Regions from separate parts of the Cupriavidus cauae genome, predicted to be linked through region 1. Evidence: predicted binding sites of a transcription regulator. Region 1 holds the regulator's gene; the other holds the start of a gene.
The links. Region 1 encodes FliA, which starts transcription of late flagellar genes. Its sites were predicted from a motif close to CTAAAGTTTNNNNNNNNNNNGCCGNTA; they were not measured.
Positions count from the first base shown of each region.

Region 2: a site for FliA is predicted at 9,367-9,393, ahead of KZ686_RS08330 (DUF342 domain-containing protein). Genes of this name have one in related genera too.

Region 1 covers NZ_CP080294.1:776,997-791,773, forward strand. The annotation lists gene flgJ (flagellar assembly peptidoglycan hydrolase FlgJ) at 1-595, opposite strand, end outside; gene KZ686_RS18910 (flagellar basal body P-ring protein FlgI) at 612-1,787, opposite strand; gene flgH (flagellar basal body L-ring protein FlgH) at 1,796-2,485, opposite strand; gene flgG (flagellar basal-body rod protein FlgG) at 2,497-3,282, opposite strand; gene flgF (flagellar basal-body rod protein FlgF) at 3,368-4,111, opposite strand; gene flgE (flagellar hook protein FlgE) at 4,177-5,394, opposite strand; gene flgD (flagellar hook assembly protein FlgD) at 5,485-6,147, opposite strand; gene flgC (flagellar basal body rod protein FlgC) at 6,191-6,598, opposite strand; gene flgB (flagellar basal body rod protein FlgB) at 6,606-7,013, opposite strand; gene flgA (flagellar basal body P-ring formation chaperone FlgA) at 7,333-8,148, shown strand; gene flgM (flagellar biosynthesis anti-sigma factor FlgM) at 8,249-8,557, shown strand; gene KZ686_RS18960 (flagella synthesis protein FlgN) at 8,663-9,121, shown strand; gene KZ686_RS18965 (lysylphosphatidylglycerol synthase domain-containing protein) at 9,138-10,118, opposite strand; gene clsB (cardiolipin synthase ClsB) at 10,119-11,330, opposite strand; gene KZ686_RS18975 (flagellar protein FlhE) at 11,472-11,879, opposite strand; gene KZ686_RS18980 (RNA polymerase sigma factor FliA) at 11,975-12,691, opposite strand; gene KZ686_RS18985 (P-loop NTPase family protein) at 12,711-13,556, opposite strand; gene flhF (flagellar biosynthesis protein FlhF) at 13,563-14,777, opposite strand, start outside.
Region 2 covers NZ_CP080293.1:1,849,834-1,864,610, forward strand. The annotation lists tRNA gene KZ686_RS08275 (tRNA-Met) at 55-131, shown strand; gene KZ686_RS08280 (hypothetical protein) at 366-650, opposite strand; gene KZ686_RS08285 (hypothetical protein) at 783-1,082, opposite strand; gene KZ686_RS08290 (hypothetical protein) at 1,368-1,679, shown strand; gene lpxO (lipid A hydroxylase LpxO) at 1,798-2,700, shown strand; gene KZ686_RS08300 (aminotransferase-like domain-containing protein) at 2,851-4,311, opposite strand; gene KZ686_RS08305 (hypothetical protein) at 4,619-4,963, shown strand; gene KZ686_RS08310 (threo-3-hydroxy-L-aspartate ammonia-lyase) at 5,026-6,006, shown strand; gene KZ686_RS08315 (NAD(P)/FAD-dependent oxidoreductase) at 6,123-7,751, shown strand; gene KZ686_RS08320 (DUF1415 domain-containing protein) at 7,755-8,315, shown strand; gene KZ686_RS08325 (class I SAM-dependent methyltransferase) at 8,431-9,258, opposite strand; gene KZ686_RS08330 (DUF342 domain-containing protein) at 9,635-11,143, shown strand; gene KZ686_RS08335 (hypothetical protein) at 11,200-12,210, opposite strand; gene KZ686_RS08340 (hypothetical protein) at 12,375-12,803, opposite strand; gene KZ686_RS08345 (MarR family winged helix-turn-helix transcriptional regulator) at 12,917-13,348, opposite strand; gene KZ686_RS08350 (FAD-dependent monooxygenase) at 13,456-14,777, shown strand, end outside.

The DNA of each region.
Region 1 (14,777 bases):
CGGCGGGCCCGGCCATGCGGCTGACGAAGGCGCTGATATGGGCGGGCGTGTCCTCGGGCATCGCCGCGCCGCCCTGCCACTGGCCGGTTTGCTGCGCCTGGTACTGGCGCAGGCCGGCGGTGGGATTCCAGTTGCAGCCGGGCACCACGGTGCCGGCGCGCGGCACCTGCTCGTCGTCGCCGGCGGCTGCGGTGCTGCGTCCGTCCAGCAGAGGACCGAGCGTGCCGGCCACCTCGTCCATGCGGCTGGCGGCGGTGGCCTCCGGCGGCAGCGGCTGGCCGCTGGCACGCGCCAGCTGGCGCGCCATGACTTCGGCCAGGCCAATGCCCTTGGACGACAGGTGCTGGGCCAGCTGCTGGTCCAGCATCGACATATATAGCTTGGTCTGCTCGTTGTCGAACAGTCCGTCCTGCGGCGTCGCCTCGCGCATGCTCTTGAGCACCATCTGCGTGAAGACGGCCTCGAACTGCCTGGCGGCCGCCTTCAGCGTGTCGGCGCTGCCGTCGCGCGCGCTCTGCTTCAGCGCTTCGAATCCCTGCGTGTCGAGCGCGAAGCGCTGCGACAGATCGGCTTGAGCGTGGATCGGTTGGCTCATGCGATGGCCCGTGCGATCAGATGATTTCGAGCTCGGCGCGCAGCGCGCCCGCCGCCCGCATCGCTTCCAGGATGGTCTGCAGATCGGCCGGTGTCGCGCCCAGCGAGTTCAGGCCGCGCACCACCGCCGACAGCGAGGCGCCGGCGCGCACCAGCTGCAGCGAGCCGCCGTCGCGCTTCAGGTTGATCTCGGAGACCGGCGCCACCACGGTTTCGCCGCCGCTGAACGGGGCCGGCTGGCTGATCACCGGCTGCGTATTGATGACCACCGACAGGTTGCCGTGCGCGATCGCGCAGTCCTGCACGGTGACGTCCTGGTTCATCACGATCGAGCCGGTGCGGGCGTTCAGGATGACCTTGGCCGCGGCACGGGCCGGCGTGACGTCGATGTTCTCGATGCGCGCCAGCATCGCCACGCGCTGCGACGAGGCCTGCGGCACGCGCACCTGCACCACGCGCGCGTCGAGCGCGCTCGCCACGCCGCCGCCCAGGTTGCGGTTGATCGCCTCGACCACGCGCTCGGCGGTGCCGTAGTCCGAGCTCTTGAGCTCGAGCGTCAGCACGCCGTTGTCCGCCTGGAACGCCGGCACCGCGCGTTCGACGATGGCGCCGTTGGCGATGCGGCCGACCGCCAGCTGGTTGATCTGCACCTTGCTGCCGTTGGCGGACGCGCCCGCGCCGCCGACCAGCAGATTGCCCTGCGCGATCGCATAGACCTGGCCGTCGGCGCCCTTGAGCGGCGTCATCAACAGCGTGCCGCCGCGCAGGCTCTTGGCATTGCCCATCGACGACACCACGATGTCGATCTGGCTGCCCGGCTGTGCGAACGGCGGCAGCGTCGCGGTCACCATCACCGCGGCCACGTTCTTGAGCTGCATGTTGCGGCCGGCCGGCAACGTGATGCCCAGCTGCGACAGCATGTTGCTCAGGCTCTGCGTGGTGAACGGCGTCTGCATGGTCTGGTCGCCGGTGTTGTCCAGACCGACCACCAGGCCGTAGCCGACCAGCGGGTTGTCGCGCACGCCCTGGATGGTGGCCAGGTTCTTCAGGCGCTCGGCATGGGCCGCGCCTGCCGGCAGCAGCAGGCCGAGCGCGAGCGCAAGCGCGAGCAGCGGCAGGAAGCCCGGCGTCGAGATGCCGGGACGGCTGGAGCGGAAACTACCGCGGAGGCAAACAGCCAGGCGCAAAGACATGACGCGATTCAGAACGGTGAAACGTTGAGGAAGAAGCGCTGCAGCCAACCCATGTTCTGCGCTTCGTCGATATAGCCCTTGGCGGTGTACTCGATGCGCGCGTCGGCCACCTGGGTCGACGGCACCGCGTTGTCGCCGGTGATCGTGCGGGGATTGACCACGCCCGAGAAGCGGATGAATTCCGCGCCCTGGTTGATGGCCATCTGCTTCTCGCCGGAGACCACCAGGTTGCCGTTGGCCAGCACCTCGATCACGGTGACCGTAATGGTGCCGTTGAAGGTATTGGCCGCGCTGGAACCGCCGCTGGAGCGGATCCCGTTCTCGCCGCTGATGTTGGCGTTCTGGCTGGCGCCGAACAGGCCGCCGAGCGCGCGGGGCACCGCGTCGAAGGCCAGCGCCGCGTTGCTGGTGCGCGAGGCGTTGGTGCCCGAGTTCTTCGACGCGTTGACGTTCTCGCTGATCACGATGGTCAGGATGTCGCCGACATTGCGTGGGCGGCGATCCTCGAACAGCGGGTTGCCGGCGTAGGAGTTCTGATAGATCGAGCCGGTCGGCGCGATCGTCGGCCGCTGTTCGGCCCGGGCCGTGGTCGGCATCTGCACCAGCGGCTCGCGCGGCACCAGCGCGCAGCCGGTGACCAGCAGCGGCCCGAGAATGCAGGCCAGACGGCAGGCCGACCGGCCCAGACGGAACAGCATGGCGTTCATGTTCAACCCAGTTGAGTCAGGCGTTGCAGCATCTGGTCGGACGTCTGTACGGCCTTGCTGTTGATTTCGTAGGCGCGCTGGGTCTGGATCATGCTGACCAGCTCCTCGACCACGTTGACGTTCGACGCTTCGACGTAGTTCTGCTGCAGAATGCCGGCGCCGTTCAGGCCGGGCACGGTCGGGTTCGGTGCGCCGGACGCGTCGGTCTGCACGTACAGGTTCTCGCCCAGGCTTTCCAGACCGGTCGGGTTCATGAAGGTCGCCAGTTGCAGCTGGCCAACCTGCACGTTGTTCGCATTGCCGGGTTGCGTCACCGACACGGTGCCGTCGCGCGCGATCGTCAGCGAGGTCGAGTTGGCCGGGATGGCGATGGCCGGCTCGATCACGAAGCCGCTGGCGGTCACCAGCTGGCCGTTCTGATCGACCTGGAACGAGCCGTCGCGGGTGTACGCGGTGGTGCCGTCCGGCAGCGTGACCTGGAAGAAGCCCTGGCCGATGATGGCCACGTCCTTGGCATTGCCGGTCTGCTGCGGATTGCCCTGCGTGTGGATGCGCTCGGTGGCGACCGGACGCACGCCGGTACCGAGCTGCAGGCCCGACGGCAGCGTGGTCTGGTCGGACGACAGCGCGCCCGGCTGGCGGATGGTCTGGTACATCAGTTCCTCGAACACCGCGCGGCTGCGCTTGAAGCCCGTGGTCGACACGTTGGCCAGGTTGTTCGAGATCACGTCCATCTGCGTCTGCTGCGCATCGAGGCCGGTCTTCGCAATCCAGAGAGAGCGGTTCATGGTGTTCCTTGGTGGCGGGCACGCGCGGCGGCGTGCCCTGTCGATTCATTGGTGGGCGCCTGGCGTGGGCGCTCAGGGCGGGCGATCAGCGGTTCGACAGCAGCGCGTTGGCGCGCTGCTCGTTGGCGTCGGCGCCCTGGATCATCTTGATCTGCATCTCGAAGCGGCGCGCGTTGGCGATCATGTCGACCATCGCCTCGACCGGATTGACGTTGCTGCCTTCCAGCGCGCCGGCGATCACGCGCACGGTCTGGTCGGTCTCCAGCGGCGCGGCGCCCGGCCGCAGCCGGAACAGGCCGTCGTCGCCGCGCGCGATCGCATCGGGCGGCGGATTGACCAGCCGCAGCCGGCCCACCTGCGCGAGGCCATTGGCCGTCTCGCCGGGGCCGCGCGCGGTGATGGTGCCGTCGTTGCCGATCGTCACCGTCGAGCCGGGCGGCACCGCGATCGGGCCGCCGTCGCCCAGCACCTGCAGGCCGTTCGAGGTCAGCAGCTGGCCGTCGGGGCCCACCTGCAGCGAGCCGGCGCGGGTATAACCCTCGGCGCCGTCGCGCCCCTGCACCGCCAGCCAGCCGTTGCCCTTGATCGCGATATCGAGCGGACGCTCGGTATAGGTCAGGGGCCCGGCCTTCATGTCGGCGCCCGGCGTGCTGGCCAGCGTGAAGGCGCGGGTGGGCGTCTCCTGCCCGACCACCGGCACCGCGCGGAACATGTTGACCTGCGCGCGAAAGCCCGTGGTCGACACGTTGGCCAGGTTGTTGGCCACCGCGGCCTGCTGGTCCAGCGTCTGTTTGGCGCCCGACAGGGCGGTGTAGATCAGGCGGTCCATCTGCGATTCCTATCCAATGCTTGCGGCCACTGCTGCGGCTTTCCGTGGTTGCGCGGTGATGCCGATCAGATGTTGACCAGCGTCTGCAGCACCTGGTCCTGCGCCTGGATGGTCTGCGCGTTGGCCTGGTAGTTGCGCTGGGCAATGATCAGGTTGACCAGCTGGCCGGACAGGTCGACGTTCGAGGCCTCGACCGCGTTCGATTGCAGCTGGCCCATGCTGCCGCCCGGCGAGCCCAGCAGCGGCTGGCCCGAGGCGCCGGTGGCGCTCCAGACGTTGTCGCCCTCGGGCTTCAGCCCTTCGACGTTGCCGAACGAAGCCATCACGACCTGGCCCAGCGCCTGGGTTTCCTCGTTCGAGTAGCTGCCCAGGATGGTGCCGTCGGCTTCGATCGAGAAGCCCAGCAGCGCGCCCGTGGTATAGCCGTTCTGCACGATCGACTTCGGATCGTTGTCGTCGCCGAACTGCGTGGTGCCGGCCAGATCCAGCTGGATGTTCATCGCGGCGGCGCCGCCGGCGGCGGGCACGGTCACCGGAATCGTCGCGCCCGGCGCCGGCGTGACCAGCGCGCCGTTCAGGTCGAAGCGCATCGCGTTCGGACCCGACAGCTGCGCGCCGGTGGCGTCGGTCACGTAGACCTGCCAGTCGGTGCCGGTCGCGTCGGTGGCGCCCTTGCGGAAGTAGGCCGTGACCTGCTGCGCGTTGCCCAGCGAGTCGAACACTTCGATGGTGCTGCTGTAGTTGAACATCGCCGCAGCCGGCGGGTTGCCGGCCGAGGTGGCGAACGGCACGGTCGGCGCGGTGCCGCGCGAGTCCAGGTTGTACTGCGCGGTGATGCGGTCGGTGGCCTTCGGCGGCATCTGGGCGTTCGACACCACCAGCGGTTGCGGCTGCACGCCACCGCCCGGCTGCACGCCGGCGGGGTAGCCGGTCAGCTGCAGGCCTTGCGCATTGGTGATGCGGCCGTCGTCGGTGCGCAGGAACTGGCCGTTGCGCGAGAAGAAGACCGAACCGTCGGTGCCGACCATGCGAAAGAAGCCGTTGCCGCCGGTGATGGCCACGTCAAGCGAGCGGCCGCTCGCCTCGATATTGCCCTGCGTGAACGACTGCACCACCGAGTTCACACGCGTGCCCAGGCCGACCTTCGAGCCGGCGTACACGTCGGCGAACTGCGCGGTCGACTGCTTGAAGCCGACGGTGTTCGCGTTGGCGATGTTGTTGCCGATCACGTCCAGATTCTGTGCCGCGGCATTGATGCCGCTGACTCCTTGACCGAAACCCATGATTTCCCCTTGTTACGCGTCGTACGAAGTTGCCCGCGCCGGCGCCGATGGCACCGCCGCGCTGGCGTTCTGTTGAATACCGATTACCGATTAAAGAATCTTGCGGACGTCGTCGACCAGCGCGGTATGACCGCCGCCGATATCGACCAGCACGCCATTGGCGTCGCCGCTGATGGCCTGCACCTTGCCGTAGACGAGCGCCACCGGCTCCACGCTCTTGCCGTCCGCGGTCGCGCTGACCTTGAACGTGTATTCGCCGTCCGGCACGGTGCCGCCGGCGTTGTTCTTGCCGTCCCAGGTCACGTCGTGCACGCCGGCGGTCTGGCCCTTCAGGTCGATGGTGCGCACCACGTTGCCGTCCTTGTCGAGCACGTCGACGGTGACCGCGTCGGCGGTGGCCGGCAGGTCGATGCCGAACTGGCTCGGCTTGCCGCCGGAAACCGCGACTTCCTTGCCCGGTACCATCACCGTGCGGCCGATCAGCGCGGCCGAGTCCATCGCACGGCCGGCGCTCACCTGGGCCAGCAGCTGGCCCAGCGTCGCGTTCATCGTCTGCATGCTGCTGACCGTGCTGATCTGCGCGAGCTGCGAGGTCAGCTGCGAGTTGTCCATCGGCTTGAGCGGATCCTGGTTGTTCATCTGCGTGACAAGCATCTTCAGGAAGTTGTTCTGCAGGTCGGCGGCGCTGGACGCGCTGTTGGCCAGCTGATTCGACGCGCTGTTGTTGTTGCTGACGGGTGGCGTGGTGGTCATCGTTGGTCCCGTTGGTCCGGTTGGTCCCGTTGATATGGCGGAATCACTGACCGATGGTCAGCGTCTTGAGCATCATGTTCTTGGCGGAGTTCAACACCTCGACGTTGGCCTGGTAGGACCGCGACGCCGAAATCATGTTGACCATCTCCTCCACCGGATTGACGTTGGGCATCACCACATAGCCGTCGGCGTTGGCCAGCGGATGGGTGGGGTTGTGCACCATGCGGGGCGGCGACGGATCTTCCATCACGCCACGCACCTGCACGCCGCCGATGTCGGCCTGGCCCGGCGTCGGCGCGAGGCCGAACACGACCTGCTTGGCGCGATACGGCTGGCCGTTGGGCGCCACCGCGCTGTCCGCGTTGGCCAGGTTCGAGGCCGTGACGTTCATGCGCTGCGACTGCGCGGCCATCGCCGAGCCCGTCACGTCGAAGATATTCATTGCCGGCATGGTTTCCTCACGACTGGATGGCGGACAACATGCCCTTGATCTTCGCGTTCATCACCGTCAGGCCGAACTCGTACTTGACCGCGTTGTCGGCGAAGGCCACCCGCTCGGTGTCCATTTCGACGGTGTTGCCGTCGATGCTCGATTGCATCGGAATGCGGTACGCCAGTTCGAACTCGCTGGCGACCGAGGCCTGGCCCGGCAGATGGCGCGTCGACGTGGTCGACAGCGACACGCCGTTGGCCTGCCGCCCCCGCTCGACCGATTCGGACAGCTGGCTGGCAAAGTCGAAGTCGCGGGCCTTGAAGCCCGGCGTATCGGCATTGGCGATATTGGCGGCGATTACCGATTGCCGCTGATTGCGCAAGTTCAACGCTTCCTGCTGGAAACGGAACGACGCATCGAGTCTGTCGATCATGTCCGTATCTCGCTATCTCTCGCTATCGAGGAACGTGTGACGAAACCACGCGCCCCTGCGTCGGCAAAGGCGTGAGGGCGGCCGGGAATGGACCCGGCCTTCTTTACGGGTGCCATCTTAGGTGGCGGGTGGCCAGTGCAATCGGACGAATAGGACGGGGAAATCTGCGCATTTCGGGCCGAGGGCGCGCGGGCCGCTGCCTACAATGGGGTCTCGTTGCCGGGCTCATCGCGTCTACACGCGCCCCCACACGCGCTACGCGCGTGCCTGCGCCCGGCTTCCCCGTTTTCCTTTTCGCTCCGCCTGCCGGGATCACGCCATGTCCAGCTCGCCCCGCTGCTCGCTCCGTCGCTCGCACCATCGCTCGAACCGATCGGCACCGGCCCGCCTCGCCTTGCTGGCGCTCTGCGCGGCGCTGCATTGCACCGCCGCGCTGGCGGCGACCGCCACGACGACGCCCGTGCCGTCCGCACCGTCCGCACCGTCCGCGCCGCGGCAGGCTGCGCAGCCGTCGCCGTTCACCGACGATCCGGTGCGCGTCGCGGTCGAGCAGTTCCTGCTGCGCGAGACCGCCGGGCTGCCGGGCAAGGCCAGCATCCAGGTGGTGCCGCCGTCGGGCGGGCGCGCGCGCGAATGCGTGTCGCCGCAGCCGTTCCTGCCGGGCGGCGCGGCGGCCTGGGGCCGCGTCTCGGTCGGCGTGCGCTGCGGCGGCGAGCGGCCGTGGACACGCTACGTCCAGGCGCGCGTCTCGGTGGTGGCCGATTACTATGTCGCCGCGCATGCGCTGGCGCCCGGCCAGCCGATCGGTCCGGCCGACCTGGAACAGCGCCAGGGCGATCTGGCCGGCCTGCCGCGCGCGGTCGTCACCGACCCGGCCCAGCTCGAAGGCGCGGTCACGGCCAACCGGATCGCCGCCGGCTCGCCGCTGCGGATGGACATGGTCAGGAAGGCGATCGCGGTCAAGCAGGGCCAGATGGTCTCGGTGACCATCGAAGGCGAGGCCTTCCAGATCCGCAGCGAGGGCAAGATCCTGGCCGACGCCGCCGCGGGCAATACCGTGCAGGTGCGGCTCAAGAGCGGCCAGGTGGTCAACGGGCTCGTCCGGGACGCGGACACGGTGGTGCTGCAGCAATAGCCCCCGAAGCCCCCGACTTCGTTACAGCGTGTCACAATTCGCGTCCTAAAGTTTGGCGACCCCGCGCCGTTAAGCTGAGCAAACCCAGCAAGGACATCCCGTGAAGATCCACCAATCGACTCTGCCGCGCACCGGCGAAGGTGCCGCTGAAAGCACTGGACGCACCGCGTCGAGCCCCGTTGCGGGCGCCGCACCGGCCGCGGGCGGCCTGACCATGAGCCCGCTGGGCACCCAGGTTCGCGATATCGGCACGCGCCTCGCCCATGAGGCCGACGGCGATATCGACCAGGCCAAGGTGGACGAGATCCGCCAGGCCATCGCCGAGGGCCGCCTGAAGATGGACCCCAGCAGGATCGCCGACGGTCTGCTGGCCACGCTGCGCGAACTGACGCAGGACAACGGCCGCTGAGCAGGCATCGATATCGCGTTGATCCTGCGTCGATCCTGCGTTCGATCCCGATATCCGCGCCGCCCGGCCCCCGATTCCCCACCGACTTCCTTCGACTTCGCGCCCATGAGCCAAGCCCTGATCGCCAGCATGCAGCATGAAACGCAAGCCATCGCGGCCTTTGTCGATGCCCTGCAGCAGGAACGGAACGCGATTCGCACCGGCGACTTCCAGTCGCTGGGCGAGCTGGTGCAGCACAAGCAGGAACTGGCACAGCAGATCGCCCAGCTGGGCACCGCGCGCCAGGCACAGATGGCCGCGCTCGGCATTCGCGTGGGCGGCGGCCGGCAGCTGGTGGGACTGCATATCGACGAAGGCGTCGCCACCGCGTGGCGCACGCTGGTGCTGACCGCGCGCGGCGCGGCCGAGGCCAATGCGCTGAGCGGGGCCGTGGTGTCCGCGCATCTGGAATACACGCAGGACGCGCTGCAGACGCTGCGCCAGCGCGGCGACACGGCGACGGTCTACGGCCGCAACGGCCGCGCGCAAGCCGGCCCGCGCGGCGTCAGCCTGGCCAGCGGCTAAAGCGTCCGCCCTTCCCTCACGCGGTCGGCTCCACCGTGCTGGCGCGCCGTCCGCGCGCCTCCAGCAGGAAATATCCCACCGTCGCCGGCAGCATCGGCAACAGGTAGTACATCGCCCGATAGGCCAGCAGCGCCGCCAGCAGTGCGTGGTGCGGGACGCGGTCGCCCAGCAGCACCACGAACACGGTCTCGAGCACGCCCAGGCCCGCCGGGATATGGGCCACCGCTCCGGCGATGCTGCCGATCAGCACCACGCCCAGCACCACCAGCAGCGGCACCGACGACGGCAGCAGGGTCTGGATGATGGCCGAGATGGTCAGCCAGTTGGTGATCGACAGCGCGCACTGCATCACCGCGAAGCGCAGCGGCGGCAGATGGAAAGCATGCCCGCGTACCGTCCAGCGGCGCCGCCTGGCCTTGGCGCAGGCGACCAGATACGCGGCGACCACGCCCAGCAGCGCAAATCCGGCGATCTGCAGCAACGTGGCATTGAGCCCCCATTCGACCGGCAGCACCACCGTGCGCGCGGCCAGCACCGCGCCGAGCAGCGCCAGATAGCCGATCCAGTTGCTGACCACGCCGATGGTATAGACCGAGGCGATCTGTGCGCCCGACAGTCCCGCCCCCGAATAGAGCCGGTAGCGAATGCCGAGGCCGCCGACCAGCGCGCCCAGGTTCAGGTTGAAGGCATAGCTGACGAAGGCAATCACCAGCACGCGCGGCGACGACAGCCGATGCCGCGCATACCAGCGGCCCAGCAGGTCGAACGCCGAATGCCAGAAATAGCTGAGCATCACCAGCAGCACCGCCGGCGTCAGCGTGCGGTAGTCGTATTCCTGCAGCGTGACCCAGACCTCGGCCCATTCGACCTCGGCCAGCTTCCTGACCACCAGCACCACCACCAGCGCCACGAAGGCGATGCCGAGTATGCGGCGCACCTGCGCCCAGCGGCTGCGCCGCCGTGCTCCCGTGGGATGACTCGCCTGTCTTGCCGTCATCTATTCGGCGCCCCGCTTCAGGATGGGAAATCGCCAGGGCCGGCGCGGGGGCTCGGCGGTGGCCACCACCAGCTTCGGCGTGTGCGCCGGCAGCCAGCCGGCCCACGCGGGGAAGCGGCGCAGGAAGTGGAACATCAGCGTGGTGGCCGCCAGTTGCAGCGGCGCGCGCGGCGTCTCGCGATCGGGCGGGATCTCGCGGCAGGCATTGGCCATCAGCGTGTCGAGGTTGGCGCGCAGCTCGCGCGCGAAGCCGGCGTCGCGGATCACCAGATTGGCCTCGAGATTCAGCGACAGGCTCAGCGGATCCAGGTTGCTGGAGCCGACGGTGGACCAGTCGCGGTCGATCACGGCGACCTTGCCGTGCAGCGGCCGCTCGCAATACTCGAAGATGCGCACGCCGGCGTCCTGCAGATGGGCGTACAGCATGTCGGCCATGCGCTTGACCCACAGCATGTCGGGATTGCCCTGCAGGATCAGTCGCACGTCGACGCCACGCTGCGCCGCCTCGCAGATCGCATGCAGCAGGCGATAGCCGGGCAGGAAGTAGGCGTTGGCGATCACCACCTGATGCCGCGCGGCGCGGATCGCCTGCAGGTACTCCCATTCGATGTCGGTCGGATGCGCGTCGTTGTCGCGCGTGACGAGCCAGGCGGCCATGTTGCCGGCCGGCGGCGCGGGCGGTACGGAGGGTACGTCGACATCGCCCGGCGGCAGCGTCTGCACGAGGAAGCGATGTACCTCGGCGGCGGCCGGCCCCTCGACCTCGACCGCATAGTCCTGCTTGGCCTGCGGGCCGTGATCGGTCAGGTGCTGCGCGGAGAAGTTGATGCCGCCGATGAAGGCGATGCGCCCGTCGATCGCGACCAGCTTGCGATGCAGCCGGCGGAACAGATTGGTCCGCACGCCCAGCAGCCGCCGGCGCGGCGCGAAGATATGGAAGCGCACGCCGGCCGCGACCATGCCGGAGACGAACTCCGGCGGCAGATCGGGCGAGCCGTAGCCGTCGACGGTGATCGCCACATGCACACCGCGGCTGGCCGCGGCGATCAAGGCCTCGCGCAGCGCCACGCCGACGCGGTCGTCGAACAGGATGAAGGTTTCCAGCAGGACGCTGGTCTGCGCGGCGGCGATCGCGGCAAACACACGCGGGAAATATTCGTCGCCGTTTTCCAGCAGGCGGATGCGATTACCGCTGGTTCGGTTGGGGCTCATTTCGATGTCTCGCTGCCATATTCTCGGTAGGCAACAAGCACATTCAATGCCACCCGTTCGGGGCCGGCAAGAACATCGCAAATCACATCGTCATGACGGCGACTTCCAGGTCACCTTGCCGCATCGCGCGGCGCCCGCCATTCAGCGATAGCTGACCGTGACCTGGCTGGCCTGGCCTTGCAACACGGGGGTCAGCGGGCCCTGTCCCGGTATGCGGAACGCGAACACAAAGCCCTTGTCGGCGTCGTCGCCGCGGAAGGCATCGGTCTTGCCTTCGGCCCTGGGCAGCAGCACGCAGCGATTGGCATTACAGAGATAGGCTTGCAGATTTGGCGGTGGCACACGCGCAAAACGGTAACGCCAGCGCACCGCGGTGATCACGCCTTCGGACTGCGTCAGATAGCCGCTGGGCAGGATAGGCGCCGACAAGGCGCGCACGCCGCGGCCATGCAGCGCGGGCGCCACCACCGAGGCGGTCCAGGCATGGCGCGACTCGCCGCCGAAGTTGGTGTGGATCAGCGGCGAGGCGGCGACGGGGGCCGCCATCATCGCCGCGGCCACGGTTGCAACCGCCACCATCGGCCGGGAGATCGGGCGCCGCAGCGCGCGGCACCACCGGACCGGGCGAGCTGGCATGCGATCCATCACAGCAGCCCGCGCAACTGGCTGCGCAGACGGTTGATCGCCTGGCTGCGGATCTGGCACACGCGCGACTCCGTGACCTCGAGCACCGCGCCGATCTCGCGCAGGTTCAGTTCCTGGTCGTAGCACAGCGACAGCACCAGCTTCTCGCGTTCGGGCAAGCGCTCGATCGCGCGGATCAACGCGCCGCGCATGCCGCTCTCCATCAGCAGCGTCAGCGGATTGCCGTCCTCGCTGACGGTCAGGTGGCGATCGAGGAAATCCTCCTCGCCGGAGCGCTCGAAATCCTCGTAGTGCAGCAGCTGGCAGCCATAGACCTCGTTGAGCATGCTCTGGTATTCGTCCAGCGGCATCTCCAGTTCTTCGGCGACCTCGGAGTCCAGCGGCGTGCGGCCGAGCTTCTGCTCCAGCGCGCGCACGGTCCGCTCGATCCGGCGCGTCGACTGGCGCAGGCTGCGGGACTGCCAGTCGTTGGCGCGCACCTCGTCGAGCATCGCGCCGCGGATACGCTGGCTGGCGTAGGTTTCGAAGCGCGCGCCGTGGGTGTCTTCGTAGCGGCGGGCGGCGTCGAGCAGGCCGATCATGCCGGCCTGGATCAGGTCGTCCAGTTGCACGCTGGCCGGCAGCTTCGCCGCCAGTTGCAGGGCAATGCGCCGTACCAGCGGCGCATGGGTCTGGACGGTGTCGGTCTGTTCGAGCTTTCCCTGGATCGTGTACATGGTGGAATTCTCGCGAGTGCTAGCAGGCCATCGCCGATGCGGGCGGCGCGGCGCCGGCGGCAGCAGTCGCTGCGCCCGGCGCGCCCGCGGCGGGCATCGGTTCGGGATCGGGTGAAAGAGGCCAGCCAGCGATGCTGGCGGCAAGTCGGCGCAGCATGGCGGTGGCCGGCGCGCCAGGGAAGGCATCGACGACGCCGCGCGAGAGCGCCGTGCCGCGCGCGACCAGCGGGTCGGCGGGCAGCACGCCGGCGCAGCGCGCCTGCACGCCCAGGTACTGGCCCGCGGTGCGCGCCAGATTGCCGGCGATCGCCATCGCCGACGCTTCGCTGGCGGCGCCATTGACGACCAGCTCGAACTGCCGGCAGGCATAGCGGTGATGCAGCCGCTTGATGCAGGCATACGCCGCGGTCAGCGATTCGCGTTCGGGCCGCATCACCACCACCAGGTTGTGCGCGGCGCCGGAGAAGCGCGACAGCGCGCCATCGGCGCCGAGACGCGCATCGCTGACGACGGTGCGAAAGCCCTGCAGCGCCTGCAGCGGGCCCCACGCCGACGCATCGCCGGGCAGCAGCGCGGGCATGCCGGCTTCGCGGCGCCCCACCGCGGCCTCGGCCGCGATGGCGCCGGCGAGCACCTGGGCCAGCGTGCCCGACGGCGAAGCGCCGGCAAGGCGCGTGGCGCGCGCGTGCGCCAGGTCTTCATCGACCAGCAGCACGCGCTCGCCCTGCAACGCCAGCGCATGGGCCAGCCCCAGCGCGACCGTGGTCGCACCGGCGCCGGGCTCGCAACCCAGCACGGCGATACGGCGGGTGGCGCGCGGCGCCAGCATGCGGCGCAGGCTTTCGGCCTGATCGACGGCGAGCATGTTGGGTCAGTCTCCGAGCGCGGCCAGGTCGAACCTGGCCGACGCGTTGGCTTGCGCGCCCGCGGCCGTCTGCGTCATCCGTTGCGCCAGATGCTGGGCGGATTCCGGCAAGGCCGGCGTCGCCAGCATCGGTTCCGTGGTGGCATGCCTGGCGGCCGAAGTGGCGGCCGAAGTGGCAGCCGAAGTGACGGCAGTGGCGGCGGCGGTAGTCACGGCGTCCATGGGGGCGTTGTTGACGGCGATGGCGTCAAGCCCCGTCTTCTTCTCGTTCGCCACCGCATTGGACGCTGGCGCGGCGTTGCGGCCCGGGAAGTTCTCCAGCACGTCCAGCAAGGCCAGCAGACGGCCCAGACCTTCGAGCAGCGCGGCGGCGCCCGGCGCCGCGTCCCTGGCGGCGGCGCGGCCGGCCAGACCGGCCAGGCAATCGATCGCCGCCGCGGCCGGCGCATGGGCCAGCCGCAAGGCGGTCATGCCGGCCTGCAGCGCGACCAGCGCGTCGACGTCGAACACTTGCGGCGAGGTGCCGGCCGGGCGGCCGAGGTGGTCCAGCGCATGGCGCAGCGTGCGGCATTGCAGCGCCGCGGCATCGCCCCAGCGCGCCCACTGGGCGAGCTGCGCGCCGGCCCCGGCCAGCGCCGGATCGGCCAGCAGATAGTCGACGGCCAGCGTCTGCCCGCTGTCGCGCTCGATGGTACGCACTGCCAGCAGCACGGCATCGATGCCGCCTTCGCTGGTGGCGCCGCGCGCCGCGCGCGCCTGCCCTTCGACCACGCGCACGCGGGTCTGCGCCATCCATTGCACCGCGTCGCGGTCGCGCCAGCGCAGTTCGGCCTGCGCGTGGAAGGTCAGCGTGTCGGCCAGCGCGTCCAGCTTCCATGCCGTGCCATCGCACAGCACGCGCGCGCTCTTGCGCGCGGACGCCAGCCAGCGCTCGCCGCTCGACTGCCAGCGTTGCAGCGTGGCGCCGGCCGGTATCGTGTCGAGCAGATGGACGACGGTACGGCGCGCGGCCAGCGCGGCGCGCCAGTCGGCCATCTCGGCATCCCAGCCGCCGGCCTGCTGCGCGCGCGCCAGCGGCGTCACGGTGGCCATCAGCGGCATGCCGTCGCGATCGCCGAGCCACAGCGTGTGCTGCCACGGCTGCGGCGCGCGCCGGCCCGGCACCGCACAGGGCAGCGTCACCGAGGCGGACAGCACGAAGTGTTCGCAATGCCGGCTTGC
Region 2 (14,777 bases), on a different replicon from region 1:
GACAATAATGCTTGCAATGGCGGCGCGATTGCTGCATAATGTTGTTCTTCCAGACGCGGGGTGGAGCAGTCTGGCAGCTCGTCGGGCTCATAACCCGAAGGTCGCAGGTTCAAATCCTGCCCCCGCAACCAAATTCCCGAGATGTCGCCGTGATTCACGGCAAAACGCACGATCCCCGGTCCTTGAACCAGGTACCGTGCGGACATCTCAGCGGCACGCAGTATCTCTCACGCAGTACCCCCAGTACTCCCGCAATCATCCCCTCTCCGCAGTACCGCCTTCCGCGCCCGTCTTCCGATATCCCGGCAAACTCGGATATCACCGTTTCCGATCCGCTGGCGCCTTGCCGTGCCCGTGTTCCGCGCCTACCCCGCGGAACCGCCCGCCAGCGCCTGCTCGAAGGTCTCGCGTATCGCCGGCTGATCTTCGCGCTCAGCGGCTTCGGCGCGCTCGCGCAGCCGAGCGACCAGCACCTGCAGGTTGTTGCCGACCGGCGCGGTCTTGCTGGCGTCGCATTCGCTGACCGCCTCGGTCATCAACTGCTGCAGTTCCTCACCGACATCGGCGCCGTCGAACGCGCTGACCGACAGCGCCGAGATGCGCTCGAGGTAAAGGTTGACCAGCGCTTCGTCGTGTACCGGTTCGGGCATGTCCATCTCGGCCTCCGTGCTGTGGGTTGGCGGTGTGATGTCCATTCTAGTGGCGCCCCCCGGCAGGCTGCTGTCGGGACGTCGCCTACAGCGCGCCTGTCCGAGGGACGGTCCGGAGGTCATTGCGCGTCGTCAACCCTCGGGGCGGTCGCGCGCCGGAAAACCCGGCAGCGCGATGCGCGGGCGCGCGGCCTTCAGCGCGCGGGTGGGCCACAGCACGTAATTGGTATGCGGGTCGAGCGGCTTGCCGAAGTACGACACCCACACCTGCACGCCGTGCTCGGTCTCGGCGATGATCGCGGCCACCGCGCGCGCGGCGACCGACGGCGACTTCAGCAGTTCGGCCAGCGCCTCGACGCCCTGGACGACGTGGTGCTTGACTCCCTGGAACCATGCGTACTGCCGCATGGCGGACAACAAACGCTTTGTCATTGTCTGTGCGTCTCCGTTGGAAATGAGAATGAGAACCACGTGTCTGACTGTGGCGCTCGCGCTTCGTTCAGCCCGAATGTCGGGCGCTTTTCTATCGCCGGCCAGGATCGATTCGTGGCGCCAGGCGATGCCCGATGCGAACGGCGCCGTTCTCCCTGCGGCCCGCCGCGGAATTGACAGCCCGGCGCCGTTTGCCGTAGCTTCGGTCGCATGGGCGGCGCGCCCACGGCCGTCGCCGCCGGGTCCCCGAAGGGGCGACTCTCATCATCCCGCAAGGAGCTGCCGATGACCGAGGACATGCTGATGCAACTGATGGTGGAGGTCGAGAAGGAAGATCCGATCGACTATGCCAATCTGCCGTTCGACGACGGCGCGCTGCGCTCCCTGGTCTGCCGCCTGGTGGCCGAGCGCTCGCAGGCGATGGAAGCGGCCGGCATGCCGGTCGACGCGGTGCTGGCCACGATGTGGGCGTCGACCGCCAAGCTGGTCCTCGAGAACATGGTGCTGAACGCGCGCCTGCTGACCCTGCAGGGCGCGCCCGACGATGCCCGCGCGCTGATCGAGCGCATCGCCCGGCAGTCCCGCGGCAACCGCTGATTTCGCCTCTCCTGCGCCGGGCCTGCCGTTTAGGTAAACTACGGTCCTTCATACCTCATCGTGTGCCTTCGCCCGCACGGCGGCAGGCTCGCACGAGGCAGTTCAGGGAGAGTTCGAGGTGGTCAAGTGGATCATTGTCGCGGCCTATCTCGGCGCGATTCTGTATGTGCATTTCCGCGGCAAGGTGCGCCTGCGTATCTGGCGGCAGCTGCTGGATCATTCGGCGCTGGTGGCGCCGGTCAATTGCTTCATGTACGCCTTCTCGGGCGTCCCGCGCACCCCGTACATCCCGGTGGAGCGCTTCCCGGAGCTGGAGAAGCTGCGCGCCGCCTGGCCCGAGATCCGCGACGAGGGGCTGGCGCTGGCCGCGATGCGCAAGATCAAGGCCGCCGAGAAGAACGACGACGCCGGCTTCAATTCCTTCTTCAAATACGGATGGAAGCGCTTCTACCTGAAGTGGTACGAGGCGCATCACCCGTCGGCCGAGCAACTGTGCCCGCGCACGGTCGCGCTGCTGCGTGAGTTGCCGTTCGTCAAGGCCGCGATGTTCGCCGAGCTGCCGCCGGGCGGCAAGCTCAATCCCCACCGCGATCCCTTTGCCGGTTCGCTGCGCTACCACCTTGGGCTGGCGACGCCGAACGACGATCGCTGCTTCATCGAGGTCGACGGCGAGCGGCACAGCTGGCGCGATGGGCAGGGCGTGGTGTTCGACGAGACCTATCTGCACTGGGCCGAGAACCGCAGCGACCAGAACCGGCTGATCCTGTTCTGCGACATCGAGCGGCCGATGCGCTATGGCTGGGCCGGCAAGGTCAACCGCTGGCTGGGCCGCAAGGTCATGAGCGCGGCCAGTTCGCCGAACGACGAGAACGACCAGACCGGCATGATCAACAAGCTGTTCCGCATCGTCTGGCTGGGCGGGCAGTATCGCCGTCGCCTGAAGGCGTGGAACCGCCAGGTCTATTACGTGGTCAAGTTCGGCCTGATCGCCGCCGGTGTTGCGCTGATCGTGTTCCTGTAAGCCGGCAGGCTTGCAGGCCTTAAAGCCTGGAACAGCCCTGCAACAGGTCTGCAAGCAATCGCTGCAAGGACTGCACGGACTGCACGGACTGCACGGACTGCACGGACTGCACGGACGCGGTGCCCCCGGCACCGCGTTCCACCCCTCCCGCTAGCGCGGCTCCGGTCGCGCCACCCCCTGCGCCACCACCCGGGCCACCACGCCGGCCAGCTTCCGATACGCCTGTTCCAGTGCAGTCGAGCGGGGCGCGCCGATATTGATCCGCAGGCAATGGTCGAAGCGGCTCGAGTTGGAAAAGACCACGCCGGGCATCACCCGCACGCCGGCCTCGAGCGCCTGCTCGAACACCGCCTCCGACGACAGCCGGTCCGGCAATTCCACCCATAGATGCATGCCGCCCTGCGGCGCCGACAGCCGCGTGCCGGCCGGAAACAGGGCCGCGATCGTCTCGGCGGCCCAATGCCGCTGATGGCGCAGCCGCGCGCGCAGGCGCCGCAGGTGCCGGTCGACATCGCCCGATGCCATCAGTTCGGCCACGGCGATCTGCGACAGCAGCTCATTCGGCCGCGACTGGCTGAACTTCAGCATCTCGACCCGAGCCTGCCATTTGCCGGCGGCAATCCAGCCCAGCCGCATGCCGGGCGCCAGATTCTTGTGCAGCGACGCGCAGTAGATCACGTTGCCGCCGCGGTCCCACGCCTTGGCGGCGGCCAGCGGCGCATCGTCGTCGGCCAGCGTGGAGAAGCAGTCGTCCTCGATCAGCGCGATGCCGCGCGCCTCGCACCATTGCACCAGCCGGGCCTTGTTCGCGTCCGGCATGATGCTGCCCTGCGGATTCTGCAGGTTCGGCACCACCACCACCGCCCGAATGTTGTCGTAGGTCTGCGCCGCCAGCTCCAGCGCTTCCAGCGACAGGCCGGTCTGCGGACTGCACGGGACTTCGAGCGCGCGCATGCCCAGACTTTCGAGGATCTGCAGCAGCCCGTAATAGGTCGGCGATTCGACCGCAATGACATCGCCCGGGCCGGCGACCGCGCGCAAGGCCAGGTTCAGCGCCTCGGTGCAGCCGTGCGTGATGGCGATCTGCTCGGGGGCCAGCGTCATGCGGGCCTGAAGTGCCTGGCGCGCCAGCGCGGCGCGCAGTGCCGGATGCCCGTCGGGCTCGACCGCGCTGCCCAGCAGATTGGGATGGCGGCGCAGCGCACGGCCGGCTGCCTGGCGCAACGCTTCGACCGGATAGAGCTCGGGGGGCGCGCAGGCGCCGGCCAGATTGACCGCGTCGGGATACCGACGGCCGCGCGCGATGATGGCCGAGATACGGGCGTGGATGCCGACGTACTGCGCGGGATCGGGCAGCGAGGCCGAGGGTTCGGCGATCGGCGTGCCCTGCGGCGCCGGCGGCCGCACGAAGTAGCCGGAGCGCGGACGCGCTTCGAGCAGCCCTTGCGCCTCCATCTCCCGGCACGCCTGCAGCGCGGTCGACAGGCTGACGCCGTGGCGCTCCATCAGGGCCCGTATCGAGGGCATCCGCTCGCCTGGCAGCAGCGTGCCCGCGGCGATGGCTTGCCGATAGTGGCCGGCGAGTTGGCGGTACAGCGGGGCGGAGTCCATGCGGCATGGTGGCGCATCCGGCCGATGCGCAACAGATACAGAAAAGTTTCGGCCGTATCGTAACAGAGCGAAGGATGGGGCTCTGTTCTGCTGTCCGTTCCGGTGCGGTGTGCCTGCCGCGCCGCGACGGCGGCCGGTACGCTGCGTTCATTCGATTGCTGCGCTGACTTGCGCCACTGACCGCGCCACTGATCGCGCCACTGATCGCGGTACTGATCGCGGCACTGATCGCGGTACTCCCGATACCGGCCGGTCTTTCCCGCTGTGTCGGTGACACGCAGACGCAGCCGAACCTGCCGAGGCCATCATGTCCATCCTCTCCCTGCTGCCCCATCCCATCTACCTGCACCGCGCGCTGACGCTGCGCGCCGGGCAATCGTTCGCCTTCCATGCCAAAGCCGGCACCGAGCTGCATGTCACGGATGGCGACGTGGAACTGATCGAGCCGCCGCTGCTGCTGGCCGAGACGCTGCACTGGCCGCGGCGGCCGCTGCCGCCGGGCAGCGTGGTCGCGCTGTCCCGCTCCGGCTGGTTCACCCTGCGAGCGCGGCGCGATACCGCGGTGCGGCTGCGCCAGCGTACCCGGGTATTCTCGCGGACCCGTATCGCGCGCATACTTTCCGGCTGGCGCCGCCGGCGCCTCGCGCATTGAAGCCGAGCCGACACCTTTCCCTTCGAAGTTCGTACGTCTTTCCCTGCAAGGAGTGCTGTCCCATGACGCAATTGGCCATCTCGTTCACCGATGTCGTGGAGGCGCATCGCCGCATCAGTGGCGTCGCGCACCATACGCCGGTGCTGACTTCGGCCACCGCCGACGCGCAGACCGGCGCGCGGCTGTTCTTCAAGTGCGAGAACCTGCAGCGCATGGGCGCCTTCAAGTTTCGCGGCGGCTACAACGCGATCGCGCAGCTGTCCCCCGAGCAGCGCGCCGCCGGTGTCGCGGCGTTTTCTTCGGGCAACCACGCGCAGGCGATCGCGCTGTCGGCGCGGCTGTTCGGCACCCGCGCGGTGATCGTGATGCCCAAGGACGCGCCCGCAGCCAAGATCGCCGCGACGCGCGGCTATGGCGGCGAAGTCGTGCTGTACGACCGCTATACCGAGGACCGCCAGGAAATCAGCCAACGGCTGGCCCGCGAGCAGGGGCTGACGCTGATCCCGCCGTTCGACCATCCGCACGTGATGGCCGGGCAGGGCACCGCCGCCAAGGAGCTGTTCGAGCAGGCCGGCCCGCTCGACGTGCTGCTGGTGCCGCTGGGCGGCGGCGGGCTGCTGTCGGGCAGCGCAGTGGCCGCGCGGGCCATGCATCCCGGCTGCAAGATCATCGGCGTCGAGCCGGAAGCGGGCAACGACGGCCAACAGAGCCTGCGCGCCGGACGCATCGTCGAGATCCGCACGCCGGACACCATCGCGGACGGCGCGCAGACCCAGCATCTGGGCCACTACACCTTCCCGGTGCTGCAGCAGCTGGTCGACGACATCGTCACGGTCAGCGATGCCCAGCTGGTGGAGGCGATGCGCTTCTTTGCCGGCCGCATGAAGCTGGTGGTCGAGCCCACCGGCTGCCTCGGCGCCGCCGCGGCCTTCGCGGGCAAGGCGCCGATCGCCGGCAAGCGGGTCGGCATCATCCTGTCCGGCGGCAATGTCGACATGGCGCGCTACGCCGCGCTGCTGGGGCAGGTGCCGGCGCAGGACTGACGATCTTCCGGGGCGGGGCGTGGCGGCCGCCGCAAGGGGCCGCCGCGGCCGAAAGGCTTTAGAATTGCGGTCCGGCCATCGGACCCGCCGTTCGGCCGCCGAATACATTGCCCCCCATGCTACGCCTCAGTGAACTCAAGCTCCCCCTCGACCATTCAGAAAGTGACCTGGAGGCCGCCGTCCGTGCGCGGCTGATCGAGATCGGGGTCAAGGGCGACGGCATGGTGTCCTTCACCGTGTTCCGCCGCGCGCACGACGCGCGCAAGCGTTCCGATATCAAGCTGACCTACATCGTCGATATCGAGGTAAAGGACGAGGAGGCGGCGCGCAAGCGCATGGCCGGCAAGCCGAACTGGAGCGTGACGCCGGACATGACGTACCGCTTCGTCGCGCAGGCGCCGCAGCATGCGACGACGCCGCGTCCGGTGGTGATCGGCATGGGCCCGTGCGGTCTGCTGGCCGGGCTGATCCTCGCGCAGATGGGCTTCCGCCCGATCATCCTGGAGCGCGGCAAGGAAGTGCGCGAGCGCACCCGCGACACCTTCGGGCTGTGGCGCAAGAGCGTGCTCAATCCCGAGTCCAACGTGCAGTTCGGCGAGGGCGGCGCCGGCACCTTCTCGGACGGCAAGCTCTACAGCCAGATCAAGGACCCGAAGCACTACGGCCGCAAGGTGCTGCACGAGTTCGTCAAGGCCGGCGCGCCGGAGGACATCCTGTTCAAGGCGCGGCCGCACATCGGCACGTTCCGGCTGGTCAAGATGGTGGAGAACATCCGCGCCGAGATCTTCGCGCTCGGCGGCGAGATCCGCTTCGGCACGCGCGTCGACGACATCGACATCGATGGCGGCCGCGTGCGCGGACTGCAGCTGTCCAATGGCGACTATCTGCCGTGCGAGCAGGTCGTGCTGGCGGTGGGTCACAGCGCGCGCGACACCTTCGAGATGCTGTACCGCCGCGGCGTGTTCATGGAGGCCAAGCCGTTCTCGCTGGGTTTCCGCATCGAACATCCGCAGGGCATGATCAACCGCAGCCGCTTCGGCAAATTCGCCGGCAACAAGCTGCTGGGCGCGGCCGACTACAAGATCGTCCACCACTGCAGCAACGGCCGTTCGGTATACAGCTTCTGCATGTGCCCGGGCGGCACCGTGGTGGCGGCCGCTTCCGAGCCGGGGCGTGTGGTGACCAACGGCATGAGCCAGTACAAGCGCGCCGAGCGCAATGCCAATGCCGGCATCGTCGTCGGCATCACGCCCGACGACTATCCGGGCGGACCGCTGGCCGGGATCGACTTCCAGCGCCATTGGGAGGAACGCGCCTTCGAACTGGGCGGGCGCAACTACTGCGCGCCGGGCCAGCTGGTCGGCGACTTCCTGGCGCGGCGGCCGTCGACCGCGCTCGGCACGGTCGAGCCGTCGTACAAGCCGGGCGTGACGCCGACCGATCTGAGCACCGCGCTGCCCGACTACGTGATCGAGGCGATTCGCGAGGCGCTGCCGGCGTTCGAGCGCCAGGTGCCCGGCTTCGCGATGGACGACGCCGTGCTGACCGGCGTCGAAACGCGGACCTCGTCGCCGCTGCGGATCCGCCGCAAGGACGACTACCAGAGTGTCAATGTCGCAGGCCTTTATCCGGCCGGCGAAGGCGCGGGCTACGCGGGCGGCATCTATTCCGCGGCGATCGACGGCATCGAGGTCGCCGAGGCGGTCGCGCTCGATATCGTCAGCCGGGTCGGCAAGGCGGCCTGAGCCATGTCGCCGTCGGAGCAGCAGGCGATCCTCGACGCCACGCGCCACTGGCTGACGCGCGCGGTGATCGGGCTCAATCTGTGCCCGTTCGCCAAGAGCGTCCACGTCAAGGAACAGATCCGCTACGTGGTCTGCGAGGCGGCCGATGCCGAGGCGCTGCTGGACACGCTGGAGGCCGAGCTGAAGGGGCTGGCGCAGGCCGATCCCGCGCGCATCGATACCACGCTGCTGATCGTCCCCCGGATGCTGGCGGACTTCGCCGACTACAACGATTTCCTCTATCTGGCCGAGCGCCTGCTCGACAGCCTCGGGCTGGCCGGCGTGCTGCAGATCGCCAGCTTCCACCCGCAATACCAGTTCGCCGGCACCGACGCCGACGATATCGAGAACTACACCAACCGCGCGCCGTATCCGATCCTGCATCTGCTGCGCGAAGACAGCATCGCGCGCGCGGTCGAGGCCTTTCCCGACGCGGCGGACATCTACGAGCGCAACGAGGAAACCATGCGCCGGCTCGGCCACGAAGGCTGGCGGCGCTGGATGGCGGGCGACGAGCCGCGGTAGGTGCGACGCGGTGGGTGCGGCGCGGCAGGTGTGACGCAATGTGTGACGCAACAACTGCGACACAGTGGGCGCGATGCCCAGATCCCAGATGCGAGTGAGCGCGCCCCGGTGAATCTCAGGCGGGCGTAAAGAACCGCTCGCGCATTTCCTCCAGCCCAAGCGTTTCGAGGACGTGGGCCAGCCGCTCGGCGGGCCGCCGGCGCGGCAGGTCCTTGTACTGGGCGACGATCAGCTCGTTCTTCATCGAGTGTTCCCACCCGACCAGCTCGGTCACCGTGACCTGATAGCCGTGCGCTTCCAGCTGCAGGCAGCGCAGCACGTTGGTGACCTGGCTGCCGAATTCGCGCGTATGCAGCGGATGGCGCCAGATCTCGGTCAGCGGATTGCCCAGCGTCTTTGACTTGTTCCTGCGCAGCACGGCGGCGACCTCGGCCTGGCAGCAGGGCACCACCACGATGTATTTGGCGCGCTTGGTCAGCGCGAAGCGGATCGCGTCGTCGGTCGCGGTATTGCAGGCATGCAGCGCCGTGACCATGTCGACCGTGGCGGGTAGCCGCTCCGAGGTGATCGACTCCGCCACCGACAGGTTCAGGAACGACATGCCCGGAAAACCGAGCCGCTCGGCGAGCGCGGTGGACGAGCGCACCAGCTCCTCGCGCGTTTCGATGCCGTAGATATGCGAGCGGTCCTGCTGCGTCTTGAAAAACAGATCGTAGAGGATGAAGCCGAGATACGACTTGCCGGCGCCATGGTCGACCAGCGTCAGGTCGGCATGGTCGCGCTTGAGGTCCTGCAGCAGCGGCTCGATGAACTGATAGAGGTGGTAGACCTGCTTCAGCTTGCGGCGGCTGTCCTGGTTCATCTTGCCGTCGCGCGTCAGGATATGGAGTTCCTTGAGCAGCTCGATCGACTGGCCGGGACGGATTTCGTGGGTGTTCGACATGGGATACGGCGGGGTTGGCCCGGGTCCCGAAGCGCCGCGTCTGGGGAGCGGCGAGGGCCCGGGCGGGCAGGGCGACAGTTTACCGGAAGGCGTCCCGAAAAAATTTTCCTAAAGTTTTGCCGAAATCCGCCGTAGGTGACGGACAGGCGGCATGCCGACTCGGGTGCCGCCCCGACAACAACGATAAATCAAAGGCAGACGGCTGGAGGACGCGATGGGCGACGTAGCAGCTTCGGTTGTACGGGTGTGGGTGGAGAACACGGACAAGTCCGTGCGGGCGCGGTACGAGCCGCCGGCGGAGGCCGATAGGGCCGATAGGGCCGATAGGGTCGATAGGGCCGATGGGGCCGGGGGGCCGCCCGATCGCGCTGCCTTGATGGCGGCCCTCGAGGCCCAGGGCTGGGCGCAAGCGAAGCTCGATGAGCAGGCTATCGCGGCCTTCCTGCTGACCTGCCATCGCGATGGCGCGCCGGCCGAGGCGGTGATCGGCGAGCTGGTCGACGGCTATTTCGAGATCGACATCGATGCCGATTCGCTGACGGTGCGGCTGACGCTATGGCCGCCGGAGGGCGGCCGCGCGGTGCAGCCCAACGACGTCCGTATCGTGCTGGCGGGGCGCGGCATCAAGCTGTCCGTCGACGAGCCGGCGCTGGCCGAGGCCTTCGCCGCGGGGCGTTGCGACGATCTGCCGATCGTGCACGGCACGGCGCCGACGCGCGGCACGCCGGCGCGCTTCATCAACCTGCTCGAGCCGCGCCGCGGCGGCGCCGAGGACGACCGCGCCCGCATCGATTTGCGCGACCTCGGCAACCTGTTGCTGGTGCAGCCCGGCACGCATCTGATGCGGCGTATCCCGGCGGTGCCGGGCACCGCGGGGCAGGACGTGTTCGGCCGCGTGTTGCCGGCTCCCGAGGTTGCCGACACGCCGTTCGCCGAACGCCTGAACGGCGTGGCCCAGGACGCAAACGACCCCAATCTGCTGGTGGCGACGGTGGCGGGCTTGCCGTCGGTGCGCGCGCGCGGCGTCAGCGTCAACCCGGTCGTCGCGGTGGACGCGGTCGACATGCACTCCGGCAACATTGCGTTCGAAGGCACGCTGCGCGTCAGCGGCGATATCAAGACCGGCATGTCGGTCCGCGTGGCCGGCGACGTGATCGTCGGCGGCACCATCGAGGCCGCCCATGTCGAGGCAGGCGGCAATGTGGTCGTCAGCGGCGGCATCATCGGCAAGTCCGAGGGACCCCACGATCCGGCCAGCGCCGTCGCGCGGATCCAGTGCAAGGGATCGGTGCATGCCCGCTTCATCGAAAACGCCGTGGTCGAAGCCGGCACCACGGTCACCGTCGACAGCGGCATTCGCCAGAGCGATGTCGCCGCGGGCGAGACCATCACTGCGGGCGATCCAGCCGTCGGCAGCGGCAATATCACCGGCGGCCGCTGCCGCGCCTGGCATGCGGTGCGCACCGGCACGCTCGGCGCGCCGGCCGGCACCGCCACCGCCATCCACGTCGGCCTGAACCCCTATGCCGACGCCGAAAAGGCCGCGCTCGAGGCGGACAAGCGCCGGCAGGAACAGGAGCAGGCCAAGATCCAGCAACTGATGGCCTTCTTCGCCAAGAACCCCGAGCGCGCCACGCCGGAACTGCGCGAGAAGGCGCGGGCCACCCTGTTCAAGTACACGCGCGACATGCTCGACACCGACGCCCATCTGGCCAGGCTGACCGAGCAACTGCACCCGCGCCCGGACGCCGCCGTGGTGGTCGGCAAGAAGGTGCACGGCGGGGTCAGCGTCACCATCGGCCAGAAGGCCATGCGCGTGATGGAGGACATGCCGAAGGTGGAACTTCGGCTGGTCGGCGAGGGGATCGGGGTGGTGCGGGAATAAAAAAAACGGCGCCGCGGCGCCGTTTTTCATCGAGTGGATGGCTTTCCGCGCTTGCCTTATTGCAGCGACGTTGCCGTCTGCACGTAGTGTCGGATATGGCCGGCCGGCTCGATGCCGGCATAGCTGTAGTTGAACTCGCACTTGACCGCGCGGCCAAGTTCGGTAGCCCACCAGCAGCGGTAGTCCATCCGATAGGCAGCATTGCCGGTGATGCCGTTGGACAGGGTGCCGTCGTTCGAATTGGTGAAGGCCACGTCATACTTGATGCGCAGCGTATCGAACGTGTCGCTGCCGACGGCGACTTGCTCGAAGGCTTCCACATTGGCTTGCAAGGCGGCGGTTTCGTGATACGCGCCACACTGATACTGCCAGCCCGAGGTCCAGGTCTTGCCGACGAACATCGGGTATTGGAAATGTTCGCGCTTCGGCGTGAACGTGCAGGTCTGGGTTGGATTGCTTGCCCGAATGCGGGCCGTACGGTTGCGGTCGGCGTCGTTGAGGAAGGTGTCGGTCAGCGTGCCGTCGATGCGATAGCGGTTCATCGTGAATCCACCCTGTGCATCGACCGCGTCCGTCGTATCCCGATAGGTGACGTCGATCGGGGATCCGTCGACAGTCGTTCCCTGCTCGCGCCAGAAGGTGGTTTCACCGACCTTGGCCGCCACCCGCGCATAGCGGTGCGGCGGCACCTCGATACGGATCGTCGCAAGCCTGGTCGCATCTGCAGCGGACTTCGCCACCAGCGTCACCGTGCCGCCTTCCGGGCTGATCAGCACGGCATCCCACACGGCGCTGTTCTGGCTCTTGGGCTGGATCGTGGTCTTTTCCATGCTGGCCGTCCACGTCACGCCGTTGCTGGCGCTCAGACGCACTTCCTGGCCCGACTCGATATTGAGCGTCGTGGTGCCACCATCCTTCAGCGCAAAACCACTGACCGGCGTGCCGTCCAGGCTGGCCGACAGCTGGAAGCCCGTGTCGTTGCCGCCATCATCCCCACCGCCGCCGCCGCATCCGCTCAGCACCATTGCCGCGAATACCGCTGCGGTAAATCCCGTCCAATTTCTCATCTCTTTTCCTTGTTATTCACCGTTGTTTTTATCGGCCGAAGCCGCGCGGGATATTAACAAGGCGTTCCCCAAAAGTGGGGGCCGCAAAGTGGGGTTGACCGGCGAAAGGTAGATGGGATAGGGGCGCCGCGCTTCCAACAAAACAGGTGCCCGGGGCACGGCTCCTAGGCCATCGGCCGCCAACGCCGATTCCGATTGATGGACGCGCAATGACCATCATCCAACGCCGCAAGAGCGCGCCGCAACCATCGCGCTTCGTCCAGCGTTACCGGATAGCGCTGTTCCACGTCGTCGATCGAGCCGAGGTCGAAATAATTTCGCAGCGTTTCGCCGTGGATCGTGACGCCCCAGCTGTCCATTTGCCGCAGGTCGGCGACGCGGAGCGTGACGAAGGCATCGGGATCGTTCGAGCCGGCGCTGCCTATCGCCTGATCCAATCGCATCGCCATCGCGCGCACTGCGGTGCAATGCGGCGGGCCGTTGTCGTCCGCGCCGTGTTTGGGCATTGCCGCGACGTTCTGCGAGGGCGGGGCTTCGGGCATGGATGCAAAGGCAAATACCTGTGGCCGACGGTGAGGGGTGATCGGATTCATGACGAGCTTGAGCGGATGGAGGAGGTTCGAGCTTATCCGGCGCCAGCGCGGTTGGCGTTGAGCGGATTCCGAAAGGCGGGGCAATCAGGAGGGCCCTTTGAATCGGCGTCCCGTCAGCGACCGCACAACTTCCTGCAGATGCGGGTCAACTCGTCCAACTCGCGGGGCGAAAGGCTCGACATTTCCGCTGGAGGACGGTGGTAGGCCGCCATCAACACGGTCTTGGTCTCGAGGCCCTTCTTCGTCGCGCGGACGAGTTTTACGCGACGGTCGTCAGGCGAAGGAATGCGCTCGGCCAGTTCCGCACGCTCCAACCGGTCGACCAGCCAGGTGGCGGTCGATGGATCGCATCCCCATTCGCGGGCAAGCACGCCGATGGGTCTTCCGTCTTCATCCAGTGAAAACAACGCGCGGGAATCGTTCGGCGTGAGCCCGTGCTCCTGCTGAGTCCGCAAGCGCTGCGGCGCGGAGCGCATCAGGAACTCAAACATCGAGCGCCACGCCTCGGCTGCGCGTTTGCCGCTGCTGTCGGGGGATTTCGTCATGCTGCCCTGTCGTTTGGCGGAGGTTGACATATTTTGATTGGTCAAATATTTTTGTCAATGAAAGTTTTGCGCGGAGGCCTTCGCGCGCGTCAACCAGGAGAGGTTCCATGGGCACGCAAACTTCGGTTCTTGTCGTCGGCGGCGGGCTCTCCGGCCTGACGGCCGCCGCGCTTCTTGCCCGTCAGGGCGTGCGCTGCATGGTCATTGAGCGTCATCCGGATACGTCGATTCAATACAAGTTTGCCGGGATATCGCCGCGCAGCATGGAGATTTTTCGGGGCCTTGGCCTGGAGACGGAAATACGCGCCAGCCGCACCGGCGACCAGCAGGGCGGCGGCATTGCGCGAGCCAGGAACCTCGCGGATCCCGATGTCCATTGGAGCGGCCCGGCCTGGCCTGACGCCAGTCCATACAGCCCCACGCAGCCCGCGACTTGTGACCAGCATGTCCTCGAACCGATCCTGCGGCATTGCGCCGAGCAGTTTGGTGCCGACATACGGTTCAACACCGAGTTCGTCTCGTTTGAGCAGGACGAGCGTCGGGTTCACGCCCGCATTCGTCATCGGGCAAGCGGAGCGGAAGAGACCGTGGGCGCCGACTACCTGATCGGTGCGGACGGCGCAAACGGAACGCTGCGGGACCAGCTCGGTATCGGCCGCACTGGTCCCGGTGTGCTGCAGCATTGGATGAACGTCATCTTCGATACCGACCTGCCGCCGGTACTCAATGGGAAGCGCTTCACCTCCTGCTTCGTCAGCGATCTCAACGGCACCATGACGCCTCGCGAAGGCGGACGTTGGCTGCTGGCACTGCAATATTTTCCGGAAGAGGGCCAACGGCCGGAATCGTTCGATGCGCATTGCTGCCGCCAACTGGTCGAGCGTGCCGCCGGGCGATCCGGCGTCAAGGCGGATCTCGTCGACGCGCGGTCATGGGAAGTGGCCGCTTGCATTGCCGACCGTTTTCGTGAAGGCCGCGGCTTCCTGATAGGCGATGCCGCGCACCTTATGCCGCCGACTGGCGCTTTCGGTGGCAACTCGGGCATCCACGACGCCCATAACCTTGCATGGAAGCTCGCCATGGTCGTCCGTGGCGAGGCGGACGAGAGGCTGCTCGGTACCTATGATCAGGAGCGTCGTCCGGTAATCGCCGCCACGTTGGCGCAGGCGCTCTCCCGTCTGCAGAAATGGTTCCAGGATCCTGCGGGCCGCCTGCCCGCTCCGGTTCCCCTGGTCGACGACTACGATGTTGTGTTCGGCCAGCGCTACGATGCCGGGGCCGTGTCGCTCGAGGGCCCGCCGCCCGATCGGCCGTTCGAGCCCGTGGCGGGACTGTCGGGCCAACCCGGCACGCGCGCGCCCCATCTCGTGATCGAATGCGATGGGAACCGGATTTCGACGCACGACCTGTTTGGCCGGAATCTTGTCCT